3 regions of the Streptomyces sp. NBC_00078 genome follow, and region 3 is predicted to be linked to each of the others. Evidence: riboswitches for the same ligand, from Rfam matches in the RefSeq annotation. Region 3 holds a riboswitch; each other region holds the start of a gene.
The links. A riboswitch is a leader RNA that binds a small molecule or an ion and turns the genes downstream of it on or off. The one in region 3 is predicted to bind cyclic di-AMP.
Positions count from the first base shown of each region.

Region 1: another riboswitch for cyclic di-AMP. It lies ahead of OOK07_RS05435 (C40 family peptidase); the one in region 3 lies ahead of OOK07_RS04130 (C40 family peptidase).
Region 2: another riboswitch for cyclic di-AMP. It lies ahead of OOK07_RS37535 (M23 family metallopeptidase); the one in region 3 lies ahead of OOK07_RS04130 (C40 family peptidase).

Region 1 covers NZ_JAPELX010000001.1:1,181,315-1,187,533, forward strand. The annotation lists gene OOK07_RS05425 (ATP-dependent Clp protease proteolytic subunit) at 1-420, shown strand, start outside; gene OOK07_RS05430 (hypothetical protein) at 428-736, shown strand; cyclic di-AMP (ydaO/yuaA leader) riboswitch at 1,153-1,294, shown strand; gene OOK07_RS05435 (C40 family peptidase) at 1,298-1,771, shown strand; gene OOK07_RS05440 (ATP-binding protein) at 1,990-2,448, opposite strand; gene OOK07_RS05445 (helix-turn-helix domain-containing protein) at 2,662-3,522, shown strand; gene OOK07_RS05450 (DUF397 domain-containing protein) at 3,533-3,760, shown strand; gene OOK07_RS05455 (8-amino-7-oxononanoate synthase) at 3,827-4,954, opposite strand; gene bioB (biotin synthase BioB) at 5,102-6,219, shown strand, end outside.
Region 2 covers NZ_JAPELX010000001.1:8,085,286-8,091,504, forward strand. The annotation lists gene OOK07_RS37530 (alpha-galactosidase) at 1-1,279, shown strand, start outside; cyclic di-AMP (ydaO/yuaA leader) riboswitch at 1,675-1,835, shown strand; gene OOK07_RS37535 (M23 family metallopeptidase) at 1,838-2,764, shown strand; partial or broken gene OOK07_RS37540 (hypothetical protein) at 2,845-3,284, shown strand; gene OOK07_RS37545 (SGNH/GDSL hydrolase family protein) at 3,428-4,213, shown strand; gene OOK07_RS37550 (TetR/AcrR family transcriptional regulator) at 4,332-4,952, opposite strand; gene OOK07_RS37555 (glutamate dehydrogenase) at 5,331-6,219, opposite strand, start outside.
Region 3 covers NZ_JAPELX010000001.1:879,992-886,210, forward strand. The annotation lists gene OOK07_RS04100 (alpha/beta fold hydrolase) at 1-198, shown strand, start outside; gene OOK07_RS04105 (TIGR03943 family putative permease subunit) at 270-1,076, opposite strand; gene OOK07_RS04110 (permease) at 1,073-2,107, opposite strand; gene OOK07_RS04115 (hypothetical protein) at 2,187-3,011, opposite strand; gene OOK07_RS04120 (LysR family substrate-binding domain-containing protein) at 3,120-3,881, opposite strand; gene OOK07_RS04125 (DUF5997 family protein) at 3,940-4,344, shown strand; cyclic di-AMP (ydaO/yuaA leader) riboswitch at 4,561-4,735, shown strand; gene OOK07_RS04130 (C40 family peptidase) at 4,792-6,147, shown strand.

The DNA.
Region 1 (6,219 bases), 300 kb from region 3:
CCGGGCGGCTCGTTCAGCGCCATGACGGCGCTCTACGACACGATCCAGTACGTCACCTGCGACGTGGCGACGACCTGCCTGGGGCAGGCGGGTTCCTCCGCCGCGGTGCTGCTGGCCGCCGGCGCGCCGGGCAAGCGGTTCGTGCTGCCGGGCGCCCGCGTGGTGATCCATCAGCCGTCGCTGGCTCAGCCGGTCCAGGGGCAGGCCAGTGATCTGGCCATCCAGGCCCAGGAGTTGACGCGGATGCGCACCCGCCTTGAGGAGATGCTTGTACGGCACACCGGGCGCAGTGCGCAGCAGGTGAACGCGGACATCGAGCGGGACAAGATCCTGGATGCCCAAGGAGCGGTTGAGTACGGGCTGGTGGACGAGATCATCCCCAGCCGCCGGGTCACCCTCGCCCCGCCCACCGGTCGGTGAGCGGCCGGTGCTCCCGCCCGAACTTCCGCCGCTGCCCGCTCTCACGCGCGCCGAGGGAGAGTTGATCGACCGTTACCTCGACGTGGTCGACCTGCTCGGCCGCATCAACCCGGCGCACGACGGGGACACGTATCGCGGACTGCGTGCCGCGCAGGCTCTGGTGAGCCAGGCGACGGCGCTGCGCGACGCGCTGGCGCTGATGCACCGTCGGGGCGAGAACGAGCTGCACGCCCCGACCCTGGGACGCGCCCTCAGGGTGCTGGACGGCGAGCGGCGCACGGCCAGGGTCACCCTGCCGCCGCACTGCCCCAGTTGACGCGGATCCAACCGGTCCGGACACCTCGCCGCGGCGGCGAGGTGTCCGGACCGGCTTTCAAACGGACCAAACGGCGTACCGCCTTTTGGAGGACGCTAGGCCCCTTTTTCGGGACCCTCGGAGTTGCACAACGCGCGTGGCCCGAGGGCGGAATGAGGTGTTCCGCCGCTGGTCCGGGGCTCGCCGGGGGCCTCAACGTCCGTTCGAACACAGGGGTGTCCACCCGAACGGGTGAGTGGTGAGTAACAACACAAAGTCACGGTTCCATTGGGTTTTTCTGACTTCTGTAGGTGAGGATCCCTGTCTGACGACAAGCCCCCGCCACAGCGGCGGGGCGATCCGGGCGGACGCCGAGTCCTGCCGCCGCACGGGTGACCGGTCGACAGGAGTGGATCGGCAGGAGTGGAGGACCCAGGCAAGACGGGTCGCCGGAACGGCCGTCTCCGCACGGAGACGCCGGGTCGAGCAGCCCTTGGGGTGAAGCCGCAGCCGCGGCCGGGCAACTTCGCCAGCCCGAATCCGACAGGTCATCCTTCACAGGCGGCTGACGAAGGGTTGCGCATGTCTGCGCTCAATCGTGTCCCGTCGCTGATGGCCCGGGCCGGCACGGCCTCGGCGCTCACCATCGCCGCCGTGGGCGGCTCCATCGTGGTCCCGGGTGTCGCCTCCGACGCCGCGGCCGCCACGCCCGCGACGAAGGCGCTTCAGATCGCGGCCTCCAAGAAGGGGTCCCCGTACAAGTGGGGCGCCTCGGGGCCGCGCAGGTTCGACTGCTCAGGGCTCACGCTGTACTCGTTCAAGAAGGCGGGCAAGAAGCTCCCCCGGACGGCTGCCCAGCAGTACAACAAGTCCCACCACATCTCCGCGAAGGGCCGCAAGGCCGGAGACCTCGTGTTCTTCCACTCGGGCTCCAGCGTCTACCACGTGGGCATCTACGCAGGGAAGGGGAAGATCTGGCACGCCCCGAAGACCGGGGACGTCGTGAAGCTGCAGAAGATCTGGACCAACAGCGTCTGGTACGGCCGGATCAGCTGACTCTCCCGCGGGGGCGACGCCGACCTGACAGGCCGTCGCCCCCGCGGGGCCTTCCCACGGGCCCGGCGCACAGCCCGGGGGCCCGGAACCGCGTCGCTCTGCCACCGGAGCCCTCACCGCGCCGTGACCGCTCTCTGGACCGAGCCGAGCGCCACCGGCCCGTCCCCACGTTCCCGCTGACGCCTTCGCCCCTCGCGGCCGCGCCGTACGCCTCGGCGCTACGGCTCCTGCTGTCCCGCTGCCGGCACCGGCTCGGCCGGGACGGTCCACGGAAGCTCGATGGACACCGTCTTGCCGCCCTCCCGGGTGGGACGCACCCGGACCCTGCCGCCGCACTCGGCCGCCAGCCAGCGGACGATCACCATGCCCCGGCCGTTGTCCTGCTGGACGGCGGCGGGCAGCCGTTTCGGGAGGCGGGGATGACTGTCGGTGACGCCGATGCGCAGCTGTTCGTCATGGTGGAGCTCGACGTCCACCGTGAAGGTGGGTGACAGCCCGAAGGTGTGCTGTACGGCGTTGGTGGCGAGTTCGGAGACGATGAGCCGGATGGTCTCGGAGGTTTCCGAGCCCGCCGGCAGTCCCCATTCCGCCAGGGTGTCGACCACGTAGCCGCGGGCCGCGGCGACCGAGGCGGGATCGCTCGGCAGAGTGACGGATGCTTCCAGATGGTCTGCCATGGCGCGGTCGTCCCTTTCCCACGGGACCGGAGTCCGACACGGAGCGGATGGTTCGAGTACGGTCCCGGACTGGTGCTTCGTCGCCAGAGTGCCATTACCGCAACGCTCACGGGTGGCGATCCACCAAGATGTGCATATATCTGTCGCTCAAAGCGGTGAACTCTGCGACGGGAGACCGTATTTGGGTGGCCCGGAAGGAGTAAGGAGTAACGCATGCAGCACGGTCCCGCGGTGCGCCGTCGGAAGCTGGGTGCCGAACTGCGTGCGTTACGCACGAGTGCGGGGCTCACAAGTGGTGATGCGGCCCGGCTCGTGGGCTGGCACCAGTCGAAGGTGAGCCGGATCGAGACGGGTGCCAGCGGGGTGAAACCGGCCGATGTGCGGTTACTTCTGGACGCCTACACCGTGTCGGACGCCCAACTCCGTGAGTTGCTCATGGTGTTGGCGGGCTCCGACGAGGGAGGCGGCCGGCACCACTGGTGGCACGCCTATCGCGGGGTACTGCCGCCGACCTACCGCGATTTCATCAGCCTGGAGTCCCAGGCGAGCACGATGAGCACGCTGGAGACGTCCGTCGTACCCGGCCTGTTGCAGACGCCCGAGTACGCCCGTGAGGTGACCCGGGCGGCGGTGGGCGGGCTGGACGACGAGCGGCTGGACGCCCTGGTCGAGGTGCGCCTGGCCAGGCAGGACGTGTTGCGTGCGGACCGGCCGCTGGAGCTGAGCGCGGTGCTGGACGAGGCTGTGCTGCGACGCGAGATCGGCGGCCCCGACGTCATGGCGAGACAGCTGAGACAGCTCATCGAGGCGGCCTGCCTGCCCCAAGTCCGGCTTCAGGTACTGCCGTTCGCCGCCGGTGCCCATGTCGGCGTCACCGGGCCTTTCGTAATCTTCTCATTTTCGAGCACTTCTGATCTGGACGTGGTTGTTCTCGACCACTTGACGAGTAGCCTCTACCTCGAGCGGAAAGAAGACCTCCGGGCCTACACCGAGGCCTTCACCGCCCTTCAGTCCCACGCCCTTTCGCCAGAGGACTCGTTGGATCACATCGCCGCAATAAGTGACGGCGCGTAAGGAGGCACCAATGTCTGCACTGCCTCGGAACGTACCTTCCAGTACCGATCTGCACGGCGTGCGGTGGCTGCGCAGCAGTTACAGCACGGGTGCGAACAACTGTGTGGAGACGGCACGGCCGCACTCCGGTCCCTGGGCCGGGCTGCTCGCCGTGCGCGACTCCAAGGACCCGGCCGGGCCCGCCCTGCTCGTCTCCCCCGGGAGCTGGACGGAGTTCACGGCCGCGTTCAAGGGCTGATCAGTTCCGATCCGATCAGGCCTGATCAGTTCCCCGTCGTGCGGCGCACGGCCGTGTCACGCCGACTCATGGTCGCGTCTCGCCGATCACACCTACAGCGCGTTCGATCTGTGCCTCGGAGAGGTCCGCGCGAGCGGTCAACCTGAGCCGTGAGATGCCGTCGGGCACGGAGGGAGGACGGAAGCAGCCCACGGCAAGGCCTGCCGTACGGCAGTCGGCCGCCCATTGCAGGGCCTCCTCCGGGGACGGCGCGCGCACGGAGACGACCGCGGCGTCCGGGCGTACCGCCTCGTGACCCGCGGCCGTCAGGCGTGCGTGCAGTTCGGCCGCCACCGTGCGCGCCCGCGCCGCCCTCTCCGGCTCGCGACGCAGCAGTCTCAGGGCCGCCAGGGCCGCTCCGACGGCCGCCGGAGCGAGGCCTGTGTCGAAGATGAACGTCCGGGCCGCGTTGACGAGGTGGCCGATGACCCGGGCGGGGCCGAGCACGACACCGCCCTGGCTGCCGAACGACTTGGACAGCGTGGCCGTCACGACGACGTCGTCGGCGCCCGCGAGGCCGGCCGCGTGCGGGGCACCCCGGCCGCCGTCGCCGAGCACCCCGAGCCCGTGCGCGTCGTCGACCAGCAGCCCCGCGCCGCGCTCCCGGCACGCCTCGGCGAAGGCGGCCAGCGGTGCGGCGTCCCCGTCCACCGAGAAGACCGTGTCCGAGACAACGACCGCGGTGTCCTCGTGCGTCCTGAGCGCCTTGCGCACGGCGTCCGGGTCGCAGTGCGGCACGACCTGAGTGGTGCCCCTGGCCAGCCGGCAGCCGTCGATCAGTGAGGCGTGGTTGCCCGCGTCGGAGACGATCAGCGAGCCGTGCGGGGCCAGTGCGGTGACAGCGGCGAGGTTGGCCGCGTAACCCGACGAGAAGACGAGGGCCGCCTCGAAGCCGCAGAAATCGGCCAGGTCGCGCTCCAGCTCGGTGTGGAGTTCCGTCGTACCCGTCACGAGCCGGGACCCGGTCGAGCCGCCGCCCCAGGTCCGGGCGGCCGCCGCGGCGCCTTCGGCGACGGCGGGATGGTGGGCCAGCCCCAGGTAGTCGTTGCTCGCCAGATCCAGGAGCGGGGAGTCGGCCGGGCGCGGCCGCAGGGTCCGTACGAGTCCGGCGCGACGGCGCAGCTCCGCCTGTTCGTCGATCCAGCCGAACGCCATGGCTCCTCCGGGACTTTTGTAGGCAGTGGACAGACACTAGCCGGACGGGTCGCACCCCATGGTGTGGCAATACACACACGTCGAAGTGCCTCTGTTGTTCAATCTCTCCTTGGCCGGGAGCACTTCCGTAAGACAGGATCGGCTCTCATGGACCTGCTGAACACGCTGGTGGACAAGGGGCTTCGGCGCGAGCTGCCGACCCGCGAGGAGGCTCTTGCCGTCCTCGCCACTTCCGACGACGACGTGCTCGATGTGGTGGCCGCGGCCGGAAAGGTACGCCGCCACTGGTTCGGCCGACGGGTGAAACTCAACTACCTCGTCAACCTGAAGTCGGGGCTGTGTCCCGAGGACTGCTCGTACTGCTCCCAGCGGCTCGGCGCCGACACCGGCATCCTGAAGTACACCTGGCTCAAACCCGACCAGGCCTCCGAGGCGGCCGCGGCCGGCCTGGCCGGCGGCGCCAAGCGGGTCTGTCTGGTGGCGTCCGGGCGCGGGCCGACCGACCGTGACGTGGACCGGGTGGCGGGCACCATCAAGGCGATCAAGGACCAGAACGAGGGCGTCGAGGTGTGCGCCTGCCTCGGTCTGCTCTCCGACGGCCAGGCCGAGCGGCTGCGCGAGGCGGGCGCGGACGCCTACAACCACAACCTGAACACGTCCGAGTCGACGTACGGGGACATCACGACGACGCACACGTACGCCGATCGGGTGGACACGGTGCAGAAGGCGCACGCGGCCGGTCTGTCGGCCTGCTCCGGTCTGATCGCCGGTATGGGCGAGAGCGACGAGGACCTGGTGGACGTGGTCTTCTCGCTGCGCGAGCTGGACCCCGACTCGGTTCCGGTCAACTTCCTGATCCCGGTCGAGGGCACCCCGCTGGCCAAGGAGTGGAACCTCAGCCCGCAGCGCTGCCTGAGGATCCTGGCGATGGTGCGGTTCGTCTGCCCGGACATCGAGGTGCGCATCGCCGGCGGCCGCGAGGTGCATCTGCGCACCATGCAGCCCCTTGCACTGAACCTGGCCAACTCGATCTTCCTCGGCGACTACCTGACCACCGAGGGCCAGACCGGCAAGGCCGACCTGGACATGATCGCGGACGCCGGGTTCGAGGTGGAGGGCACCGACCAGGTGACCCTGCCCGAGCACCGGGCGAGCGCGCGGGGCGGCTGCGGCTCGCACGAGAGCGCGGGCTGCGGTTCCCACGAGGGTGCAGGGTGCGCTTCCCACGCGGACGAGGACGGTGGCGTCTGCGGTACGGCGGCCTC
Region 2 (6,219 bases), 7.2 Mb from region 3:
CGGCCTGTGGAGCGACGGCGGCTTCGGCGGCGCGAGCCGCGCCTGGCACGCCTATCAGCGCGCGCACGTCATCCCGGACGCGGACCGGGACCGGCCGGTGCTGTTCAACTCCTGGGAGGCCACCGAGTTCGACATCTCCGAGGAGCAGCAGGGGACACTCGCCCGGCGGGCCGCGGCGATCGGCGTCGAGCTGTTCGTGGTCGACGACGGCTGGTTCGGCAAGCGCACCAGCGACCGGGCCGGACTCGGCGACTGGACCCCCAACCCCGACCGCTTCCCGAAAGGCCTGAAGCCGCTCGCGGACTACGTGCACGCCCTCGGCATGCAGTTCGGCATCTGGGTCGAGCCCGAGATGGTCAACCCGGACAGCGAGCTCTACCGCGCCCACCCCGACTGGGTACAGTTCCAACCGGGACGAAAGCGGACGGAATTCCGCAATCAGCTCGTACTGAACCTGGCCCGGGAGGACGTCCAGGAGTACCTCTGGGGGCAGCTCGACGGGCTCCTGTCCAGCGCCCCGATCGACTACGTCAAGTGGGACTTCAACCGCTGCTTCACCGACGCTGGCTGGCCTGACGACCCCTACCCGCAGCGGCTCTGGATCGACCATGTCCGGGCGCTGTACGCACTGTTGGACCGGCTGCGCGCGGCCCACCCGGGCGTTGCCTTCGAGTCCTGCTCGGGCGGTGGCGGCCGCATCGACCTCGGGATCCTGAGCCGTACCGACCAGGTGTGGACCTCCGACAACACCGACCCGCTCGACCGGCTCGCCATCCAGCACGGCTTCAGCCAGATCCACCCCGCGCGCGTGATGGCAGCCTGGGTCACCGACAGCCCCAACACCCAGCTCAACGGGCGGGTCAGCTCGCTGCGTTTCCGCTTCGTCAGCTCCATGGCCGGAGTGCTGGGGGTCGGCGGAGACCTCGCCCAGTGGACCGAGGAGGAGCTCGCGGAGGCCGGCGAGTGGGTGACTCTCTACAAGGAGATCCGTCCGCTTGTGCAGCAGGGCGACCTGTACCGGTTGCGGGCGCCGCGGGGCGGGCTCAGTGCGGTGCAGTACGTGCGTGGCGACGAGGCGGTCGTCCTCGCGTGGCTTCAGGCACAGAGCTACGGGGAACCCGTGCCGGCGCTGCGACTGCAGGGCCTCGACCCGACAGCGTCGTATGAATGCCGCGAAACGGGCGAAGTTCACAGAGGTGCCGTACTCCTGCATCACGGACTGCGCACCGGGCTGCGCGGCGACCTCGACGCGGCAGTTTTCCGCCTGCGTCGCATCTGACCCGTCTGTCCGAATTAGTGCCTTGATTGGACTTCCGGCGCCTTCGGTCGCGTTAGCTCACTTTCGCTCATCTTCCTTCCTCTTCACGCCCCTGTGGTCCATTTTGCTTGCCTTCATTCCAACTCGCTCCGGAATGGGGACTCCTGGGCTGAGGGTGCGTGAGGAGCGTCATATTCGTGACCGAGCGTGGCGCGTCATGTCCACGTAATTCACGTGCTTTATAAGGGGGATTGGCCAAAGGAGCGATCTCGAAATTCACGCACGGTTACCGGGATTTCTCTCAAGGGATCAACAGAAACGTATTCGCAGGGAACCATCGCTTGTCCCTTTGCGTCCCGGTCGCTTACGTTCGCCACCAATCCGGACGGACGCCCAATCCTGCCGCCGCCCGGTGCCCGCACAACTCACCCGTGAACGGCAGGAGCGGGGGACCCACAGGTATCACCGCCTGTTCCGGTCTCCGGAACGGCTTGGGGTAAAGCCGCGTCATAAGCGCGGCCGGGCATCTCCAGCCCGCACCCGACAGCTCACCTCGTAGGCGCCGGAGAGGAATTCGTCATGCCCGCGAAGGGTAAGCACCGCCGTCCGAAGCCCCAGCGCTTCACCCGTTCCATCGCCGTCGCCGGTACCGGTGGCGCCGCACTCGCACTCCCGCTCATGGGTGCGACCGGCGCCCATGCCGCAACAACGCAGTCCGTTTCCCAGTCGGTTTCGCAAAAGGCCGTCCAGTCCCTTCCGGTCGTGGAGAAGAAGGCGGCCGAGAAGAAGAGCGCCGCGCACCACGCGGGCGTGCGGACCTATTCGGTGCGGGGCGGCGACTACCTTTCGAAGATCGCCGACGAGCAGCATGTCACCGGCGGCTGGAAGAAGCTCTACTCGGACAACCGCCGGGCCGTAGGCGACGACCCGGCGCTGATCCACCCGGGCCTGAAGCTCACGCTCGGCAAGAAGGCCACCACGACCACCAAGTCGTCGTCCCGGCCGTCTTCTTCGTCTTCTTCTTCCGCGCCCAAGGCGTCCTCGTCCTCGAACAAGACGACCGCCACGCAGACCTCCCAGTCCACCGGCACCTCCACCGGCTTCACCCTCCCGGTGTCCGGCGCCACCATCGGCACCGGCTACCACGTGGCCGGCAGCATGTGGTCCAGCGGGTACCACACAGGCGTCGACTTCGTCGTCCCGACGGGCACCCCCGTCAAGGCCGTCGGTGCGGGCACGGTCGTCTCCGCGGGCTGGGGCGGCGCGTACGGCAACCAGGTCGTCATCAAGCTCGCCGACGGCTACTACGCGCAGTACGGCCACCTCTCCCAGCTCTCCGTCTCGGCCGGCCAGACCGTGACGGAGGGACAGCAGATCGGCCTCTCCGGCGCTACCGGCAACGTGACCGGCCCGCACCTGCACTTCGAGATCCGCACCACGCCGGACTACGGCTCCGACGTGGACCCGGTCGCCTACCTCCGGTCCAAGGGCGTAGCGGTCGGCTGACCCACCGCCGACCACCCCCGCGCGGCTTCGCCAGAGCGTGGGGACGTAGCGCCCGACACGCCGCCGAAGGCCGGACCCCGATCCCCGGGTCCGGCCTTCGGTGCGTCCGGCTCCGCCTCTCCGCCGGAGCTGCCGCCCTCACCCCCGAGCCGACTGTCGGCGCCCCGCCCTGTGGCCGCCTCATCGCCCGCGACGACTTCCCCCGCGGACTCGCGCAGTGGGTCGTCGAGTTGGAGAACGGCGGTGCCGTCACCGCCTTCCGCGAGCTCCTGGACGTGGACGTTCCCGCAGACGCCACGGTCTGGTTCAGGCAGCGGCCACGACCACCTCACGACGTACGACGCCGGCTACGGCACCAACACGAACTCCACGACGCGGCTTAGCCGTTTCGCCGGCGAGGCTGGAGTCCGGTGCCGATCCGCAGCCGTACACGAGCGGGCGCTTCGCCTTCCGGAACACCTGGAGCCACTTCCCGGTCCGCGACTTCAGAGCCTCACGGTTCGCCTCTCAACATCCCTGATCGGAGGGTTATTCCGGGCTTGACCAACACTTAGACGTGGCTTATCTCACCGTCCGTCAACCCTTTATTACGGTCGCGTAGGTCACATTCGAAGGTGAATCATGGTCGATGTGGCAGACGATTCGAAGAATGACAGCAGATCAGTGATCGGGTCGTACGTTGCGGTGGGGGACAGCTTCACCGAGGGCGTCGGCGATCCAGGCCCCGACGGTGCGATGGTCGGCTGGGCCGACCGATTCGCGGTGCTTCTCGCGGACCGGCGGCCCGAGGGCGACTTCGGCTACACGAACCTCGCCGTACGCGGCAGACTGCTCGACCAGATCGTGGAGGACCAGGTTCCGCAAGCCATCGAGCTCGCGCCGGACCTGGTCTCCTTCTGTGCGGGCGGCAATGACATCATCCGGCCCGGGACCGACCCCGACGAGGTCGCCGAGCGCTTCGAGCGGGCGATCATCCGGCTCACCGAAGCCGTCGGCACCGTCATGGTGACGACCGGCTTCGACACCCGTAACGTTCCCGTGCTCAAGCACCTGCGCGGCAAGATCGCCACCTACAACGGTCATGTACGGGCTGTCGCCGACCGGTACGGCTGCCCCGTGCTCGACCTGTGGTCCCTGAAGACCGTCCAGGACCGCCGGGCCTGGGACGACGACCGGCTCCACCTCTCGCCCGAGGGGCACACGCGCGTGGCGCTGCGCGCCGGGCAGGTTCTCGGCCTGGAGGTCCCGGCCGATCCGGACCAGCCCTGGCCGCTGCTCCCGCCGCGCGGCACCCTCGACGTCCGGCGGGACGACGTGCACTGGGCGCGCGAGTACCTGGTGCCGTGGATCGGCCGTCGGCTGCGCGGTGAGTCGTCCGGGGACCACGTCACGGCGAAGGGCGCGCTGTCGCCGGACGACATCAAGATGCGGATCGCCTCGGTCGCCTGAGCGCGGCGGACGGTGGTGTGCGGGTTGTCCGGTCGTTCGGGTCGCTCCATCGTGCGGTTGCCCGAAGGCGCGAGAGTGATTCGTCTGTCGGCAGTGAGCCCCGCCCGGTTCGGGGGGCTCACTGCTCGGAGGTGGTCAACGCCGCCCGCTCCAGGTCCAGTTCCCGCGCCAGCGCCTCCTCCACCCACTCCTGTGCTCGCGCGCGCGACACCGCACCGGCGTACGACGTCATCTGAACGGCGAGCCCGTCCAGCAGGGCCGTCAGACGCAGAGCCGTACCTTGCGGGTCCGGGCAGCGGAACTCGCCCGCGGCCACGCCTTCCGCTATCACCTCGGCGATCGCAGCCTTCCACTCCCTGTCGAGGTCCCGCGTGACCTCCTGCAGCGCGGGCTCGCGCAGCGCAGCCGCCCAGCCCTCGATCCACAGGCGCCAGCCCTTGGCCTGGCCCGTCGGCGCGTACCAGCGAACCGCCGACCGCAGCCGCCGCAGCGCCGTGGTCCGGCGGCCGAGAAGCTTACGCAGATGCCCGAGGTCGTCCTCGGCCGCGAACGTGAACGCCGCGGCGACCAGCTTCTCCTTCGTCGAGAAGTGGTACAGCACCAGCGCGTTGCTCACGCCGAGCGCCGAGGCCACGTCGGCGATCCTGACCGCCGCCACGCCCCGCGCCTCGATCTGCCCGATGGCGGCCCGCAGTAGCTCCTCGCGCCGCTCGGCCACGCTCAACCGCACTCTCGCCACGCGGTCACCCTATTCCGTCGCCGCTCACGGTGCCGCGCGAGGCCATTACTTGGCGAGTTCGGCCGGGTACGGATCAGGCCACGCGATCGCCGCGTCATACTCCCCGCATCCCGCATCCCGCATCCCGCATCCCGCATCCCGCATCCCGCATCCCGCATCCCGCATCCCGCATCCCGCATCCCGCATCCGCTCAGGGCGGTGCGCCGTTCGTCGGCCATGAAGCCGTGGGTTGGTTCGGGCCGGCGGGCAGCGGGCGCACTCACTGCCGGAGTCCTTCACCGGCCAGCGGCCTTTCCTCCCGGTGGAAGGCCTTCCACAGCCGGGGTCTGACAGGGCGGGGGCCGAAGAGGGCCGGGGACCGCGGTTGGCGGGCCGCCGTCATCGGTACCAGCCGAACCGTTCCGCGATCACCGGCAGTCGGTCCGCGACGATGGCGTGCGCTGCCGCGCGCGGGGTCGTTCCGTCGGCCTCCGCGCGGGCCAGCATCTGCTCGATCAGGGCGCGCATCGAGCGGCGGGTGTGAGCGAACGCCTCCTCCGCGTCCGGGCCGATGTCGCCGAACAGGGTCCACCACCACCAGGCGTTCGTACCGGAGTTGACGACCACGTCGGGCAGCACGGTCACCCCGCGCGCGGCCAGCAGCTCCTCCGCCTCGGGCAGGACGGGCATGTTGGCCGCCTCGACGATCCAACGGGCTCTGATCTGCTCCTGGTTGGCGACATCGATCGCGTACGACACCGCCGCCGGCACGAGCACCTCCACCTCGGCCGACAGCCAGGCGTCGCCGGGCAGTTCGCGGTCGTCGGGGCGCAGGACCGTGCGGTCCACGGTGCCGTACGCGTCCCGCGCGGTGAGCAGCGCCTCGATGTCGAGGCCCGCCGGGTTGGCGATCGTGCCCTTGATGTCGGCGACGGCCACGACGGTGAGCCCCGCGCGCGCGAGGAAGCGTGCCGTGGCCCCGCCCATCGTGCCCAGGCCCTGCACGGCGACCCGCGTCCGCGTATACGGCACGCCCGCCCGGTCCAGGGCCGCCAGCGCCGACTCGGCGACCCCGCAGCCGCCGGCCAACTCGTCCAGGCCGATGCCGTCCACCTCGACCGCGAACGCGTCCGCGAGCCGCCGCCGCGCCTTCGCCTCGTCGTCCAACAGCGGATACATGGCCTGGATGGACGACACCAGACCCGCCTCCACGGCCGCCCGGTCCACCAGGTCCTGGGTGAGGCCGAGGTCCTCTCCGGTGGTCCAGAAGCTCTCGATGTACGGCTTC
Region 3 (6,219 bases):
GAGCACGGCCGGCGCCTCGCCGCACTGCTGCCCGAGGGCCGGCTGGTCGAGGTGGACGACGGGTACACGCTGCTCCCCCTGGACCGGCCGGCGGAACTGGCCCGCATCATCCGGGAGTTCGTCCGTTCCACGGATGCGTCACGGACGCGGGCCACGACGCCGAAGGATGACCGGGGCCGGCCAGGTCCGACCGTGTGACGCCCTGCGCCGGGACGCGAGCGGGCCGGTCGCCGGGTGCAGGGGAGGCACGGGGCGGAGCGGGGCCCTCGTCACGAAGGAGTCAGCGGAAGGTCGTCCGTAAACGCGTTGACGGGCGGCGGGATGCGTTCGGTGCGGTGGATGTCGAGGGCCGCCGTCGCGGACTTCGTGCCGAGCGTTCCTCTCGGGTGCCAGTTTCCGGTGACGGCCAGCCAGGTGTTGGCGGGCGGTGCGGGAGTCCCGTACATCCGCACCTTGACCGACTGGGAGTCGGCCGCGCAGCAGGTGAAGATGATCCGGGTCAGATACCAGCCGCCGCCCGGTCCTGCGGGGGTGACGAATCCGGTCATGCTGATGCTGCGGCCCCTGATGGCCTGTTCGCGGTCCTGCTGGACCCGGGCGGTGAAGTCCGTGAGAGTCAGCGGCAGGGGTGTGGTCGCGGGCAGCGGGTCGAACCGCTGCTCATGCTTCACGGCCTTGTTTTTCGCGTGCGAGGCCGTGTACGCGCCGAGGGCGGGCGGAGCGTAGAAGAGCAGGCTGAGCGCGGGCACGAACAGCAGCCAGGCGATGCGGGGGGCGGTGGAGTGGTCGTGCCCGTGATCGTGTTCGTGCCTGTGGTCGTCTTCGTGGTCGGGGGCGTGCTCGTGGTTGGGGGCGCGGTCATCGTCGGGGGCGTGTCCCTGGTCGTCGTCTTCCGGGTCCGTGTGGTCCAGCGCGGCACCCGTGAGGCCCAGCAGCAGGAGCAGTACGCCGGAGGCGATGAGCAGGGGGCGCAGGCCCTCCTTGACGTAGCGCAGACAGAGGTCGCTGAACAGGGCGGTGTGCAGCAGCCCCAGGCCGGTCAGGACGAGCAGGAGGACCTGTACATGGCGCTTCACAGCAGCGCGCCTCCGATCACACCGCTCGCGACGACGGCGACGGCCGTCGTCGCGGTGGAGAAGCGGAGTGCGAAGGCCCGGCCGAACGTGCCCGTCTGAAGGGCGATCAGCTTCAGGTCGACCATCGGTCCGACCACCATGAAGGCCAGCCGGGCGGTGGGCGAGAAGCCGGTGAGGGAGGCTGCGACGAAGGCGTCGGCCTCCGAGCAGACGGCGAGCAGGACGGCGAGACCGGCCAGGAAGAGCACCGACAGCCAGGGCGAGCCGGAGAAGGTGTCGAGGACCGAGCTCGGCACCGCCACGTTGAACGTGGCCGCGGCCATGGCGCCCAGCACCAGGAAGCCGCCGGCGTGCAGGAAGTCGTGCCGGAAGCCGAGGCGGAACTCCTTCCAGCGGCTGTGGCCCGGCCGGTGGCCGGTGTGCCGGACGGCGGGGCGCAGCCACTCCTCGCGTCCCAGCCACAGCCACAGCCAGCCCATCGCGGCCGCGGTGAGGAGGGAGGCGACCAGTCGGGCCGCGACCATGGCGGGGTTTCCCGGGAAGGCGACGGCCGTGGCGGTGAGCACGATCGGGTTGATCGCGGGAGCGGAGAGGAGGAAGGCGAAGGCCGCGGCCGGGTTGACGCCGCGGCGGATCAGACTGTTCGCGACCGGCACCGAGGCGCACTCGCAGCCCGGCAGCACGACGCCCGCGAGGCCGGCCACCGGGACCGCGAGTGCGGGGCGCCTGGGCAGGATCCTGGTGAACAGGTCGGCCGGTACGAAGGCGTTGATCGCCCCCGACAGGGCCGTACCCAGAAGAAGGAAAGGCAGCGCCTGGACGGTGATGGCCAGACAGACCGTGCGCCAGGCCGCGACAGCGGGCTGGCGCAGCCATCCTCCGCCGGTGAGCACGAGCACCGCCACCAGGCCGGCCGCCGTGGCGATGCCGACGGACGGGGGCCATCTGGTGAGGTGCCGTCTCGGGTGAGCGTCCGGCGCGACGATCACCGAGGGGGGCGCCACATCAACCAGTTCATCCGTTTTTTGCATTTTTACTCCGGATGTCGGATTCCGTGGCGAAGATAAGCCAGACCTCCTCCCCGCACGGTGCGCACACGCCGCCCGGCGCTCAACCGACCGCGATGCGATCGTCCGAGGACGGGCGCCGGGATGTCGCCGCCGGCGCCTTCCGCCGGAGGACCGGCACGACGACCCCGCCGGACGGCCGCCTGTGGCCGCCTCCGTGGAACAGGGCCAGGACGATCGCGGCACCGACCGCTATCAGGTGCTCCCGGCCGGCCAGATTGGGTACGGCGATCGACTCCCACACCATGGACCCGCCGGTGAGCGTGAACACGATGGGAGCGCGGCGGACGACGGCGACATAGGTGAACAGGCCCACCACGGCCGCGGAGGGTCCGGTGTCCAGCACCTGCCCGATCTCACGCGGCAGGCCCAGCCCACCCCAGCCGGGACCGAGCGCGATCATCACGCGCGCCAGGACGGTGCCGGCCAGCGTGGTCGCGTACGCGACGGCGAGCGTCCTGGCCCGGCCGAGTGCGAGTTCGGCGAGCGCGAACGCGAGGAACAACTGCGTGATCCCCGCCCACACGGGCAGATCCGGGGCCGGGACGTACAGCGACACCGGCGTGCGCAGCAGGGCCAGCCACCACGGAAGGTCGGCCTTGACGCCGCCGAGAATCCGGACCACGACGGCACCCGTCGGCCGTTGCGCCAGCGTGTGGAAGAAGATGACGCCGAGTGCGGCCACGAACGCGAGGGACAGTGCGGGCAGCCCGCGCCTTCGGAGTTGCCGCACGGGATCGACCACGATGCCGTTCCACTCGCCCCGCAGCGTGCGCCCCAGGAACACCGCCACCCGCCACGCTTCGCGAAGCAGCCGCCCCTGCCCGGAACGGTCTGCCCGGGCGTACAACAGTCCGGCGGTGCGCACCCTGTCCGCAACACCGCCGACGCACCGTATCCCGCTGCGAAGCAAAACGCCCCCTGACCGGGTAGAAGTGGCCCACGCCGCGCAGGGCGAGACCACTCCGTCCGGGGGCTACGCCCGGCGGCGGGGCTTCCTGCGCTTGGCGCCCTTGGAGACGCCGGATCCACTGCGAGGGTTCCGTCCGGTCGTCTTGGCGGCCGTGGGCTTGCGCCGGACGGCGGCCGTGTCGCCCACCTTGTCCTGGGACTCCGGCGCAGTCGCCGTGCGGCCCCGGGAGCTGTTGACCGTGCGGCCGCGGACGATGCCGATGAAGTCCTCGACCATGTCCGTGGTCGCCTCCTCGGGCCAGACCAGGGCGACGCCCGAGCCGGGGCCGTCCACGAGCGGCCGGTAGGTGAGGTCCCTGCGGTGGTGGAGGCGGGCCAGGGACTGGGGGACGATCAGGAGGCCGATGCCCGCCGCTACGAGTTCGACGGCGTCCTCCGTGGTGGCGGGGCGCTCGAAGGCGGGCTCTCCCGGCGGCCGGTCCCAGTCGAAGACGTCGTCGAGCGGGTGGAGGACGACCTCCTCCGCGAGGTCCTCGACGCTCACCTCGTCCGCCGCGGTGATCAGGTGGTCCTTGGGGACCATGACGACCGTGGTCTCGGTGTAGAGAGGGATGGCGCTGAAGAACGTACGGTCCACCGGCAGCCGCAGGAGTCCCGCGTCGGCGTCACCGGCGCGCAGTGCGCCGGACGCCTCGGCGGCCGGTACGGCGAGGAGGGTCAGGGGGATGTCGGGCAGGCGCTCGTTCCAGATCCGCACCCACTTGGCGGGCGTCGCTCCCGGGACGTACGCGAGCCGGAACGTCTGGGATGCTTCCGTGCCTGTCACCCCGCCAGGCTACCGGCCGTGGTCGGAGGTCTCGAACGCGCTCGATACCCTGGGCACCATGATGTCGCACCAGACCACCCAGACCATGAAGCCCGCGACCGCGGCGAAGAAGCTGGGTGTGTACCTCGAGGCCACCCCCGCCGAGTTCCGTGAGGGTGTCGTCTCGCGCGCCCAGCTCGACCAGCTCCAGGCCGAGCCGCCCGAGTGGCTGCGCGAGCTTCGGGCCAATGGGCCGCACCCGCGTCCGGTGGTCGCGGCGAAGCTCGGCGTCTCCATCGCGGGCCTTGCGCGCGGCGGGGTCACCGAGCCGCTCACCACGGACCAGATCGACGCACTGAAGCAGGAACAGCCCGAGTGGCTGCAGAAGGAGCGTGCCACCCAGGCCGAGGTCCGCAAGGAGGGGGCACGCATCAAGAAGCGGAACGCCGAGCGCGAGCAGCAGAGCGACGGACCGCGTTCCTGACTTCGTCCGCGAGTTCTTCCGCCGACAGCGTCAGTTCGCGACGGTCGGTCGCCGTCCGGATTCGCTGCGTACACAACCCGCGGATCTGACGGAACGTCACGACGAAGGTCACAAAAGCGTATCGGACATTTCGGCCTCCAACCTTCACACGAGTCACACAAGTTGGCTAGTTTGGCAGCAGGCCGCACGAGACCTTCCGGCGAACCCCGTCGGGACGCGCGGCCTCCGCCGAGTCCGGTGTGCCCTTGCGGCAGCCGGAGCCGAGGACCCGACCGAACGATGGGGTGAATCGGCCCAACCGCCCGCAAGGGCAAGGGCCGTAGGGCATGCCTTCCGGAATCGACCGCCCGAACCCGACAGCTGACTCGGTAGGCGGAGTACGGAAGGAGTACGGCTCCCATGGCGCCGGAACGATCGTCGCGTCCCGGAGGCTTCGGCCTTCCCAGTATGCGCAACTCCGCTCTCGCGACCGCGGCCCTCACCTCGGTGGCCCTGTTCTCGCAGACCGCCGACGCCGCGCCGATGAAGGCGGACGAGGGCCCCAGCCGCGAAGACGTCCGGCAGCGGGTGAGCAGCCTCTACGACCAGGCCGAGTCCGATACCGGCCTCCACAACATCACCCGGGCGCAGTCGGCGGGTGTGCGGGGCCGCGGCGTTCCGGCGAGCGGTGGCCGGACGCCGGATCCCGACACGGACGACATCACCCGGCAGTGGTTCGCCGGGGCGCGCTCGTCACTGGGCCCGACGGCCCCGGCCGTCCTGCCGGCCGACCGTACGCCCGCCCGGCGCACGCCGGCCCGCCGGGCCGGGACACCGCCCGAGCGCGCCGTGGCACCGGCACCGGCGCCTGAGATCCGCACCGGCCGTGAGTTGGAGGCGGCCGCCCGGCCCGCGCTCGAGCTGCCCGCCGGCCAGACCCAGCAGGGTCCCGTGGCCGAGCTGACGGCCGCCCCCACGGCGGCACTGCCCGCCGTACCGGGACAGCGGCAAGGATCTTCCATGGCCACGCCCGCAGCCGCTCCCGAATCGAAGCAGACGTCGCTGCGCAGCTCCAAGCGGCACAACCAGCGCAAGATCGCGGCGGCCAGCGAGCTGCTGTACAGGTACACCGCCCGGCAGACGTCCGTGGCGCCGCTCACGGCCGCCCCCTCCCAGCCGCTCCAACTGCCCCAACTCCCCCGGGCTGCCGCCCCCTGGGAGGAGCAGGCGCTCCGCGCGACCGAGGAGGCATGGCGACTGCAGCAGCCGTCGGTACTCGACACGGGCGTGCCACCGGCCGGGGACCGGCGCCTCCAGCCTTCCGCCCTCGACACCGGAGTCCCCGCGGCCGAGGACTGGCGCCTCCAGCCCTACGCCCTCGACACCAGGGCCCCCGCAACCGACGACTGGCGGATGCAGCCTTCCGTCCTCGACACCGGAGTCCCCGTCGTCGAGACTCGTGTCGGCACCAAGGCCGACCGGGCCGTGACCTTCGCCCGTGCCCAGATCGGCAGGCCGTGCCTGTGGGGTGCGGTCGGGCCGGAGTCGTACGACAACGCCGGTCTCACCCAGGCATCCTGGAAGGCCGCGGGGGTCACCCTGCCGCGCACCCCGCACGAGCAGGCGAACGCCGGCACCGTGATCCCGCTCGCCGAGAGCCGCCCCGGGGACCTGATCTTCTTCCACGACAACTTCAGCCACGTCGGCCTCTACACCGGCAACGGCCTGATGATCCACGCCCCCGGTCCCGGCTCGGTCATCCGCGAGGAGTCGATCCACAACGCCGGGGAGGCCGCGATCCGGATCGCCGTGCGTCCGGCGTGAGGGTCGGGGACGCCGGCCGAGTCGGGACACCGGCAGTCCGGTGAAGTGCGCGGCCGCCCACGGAAGTCGGCG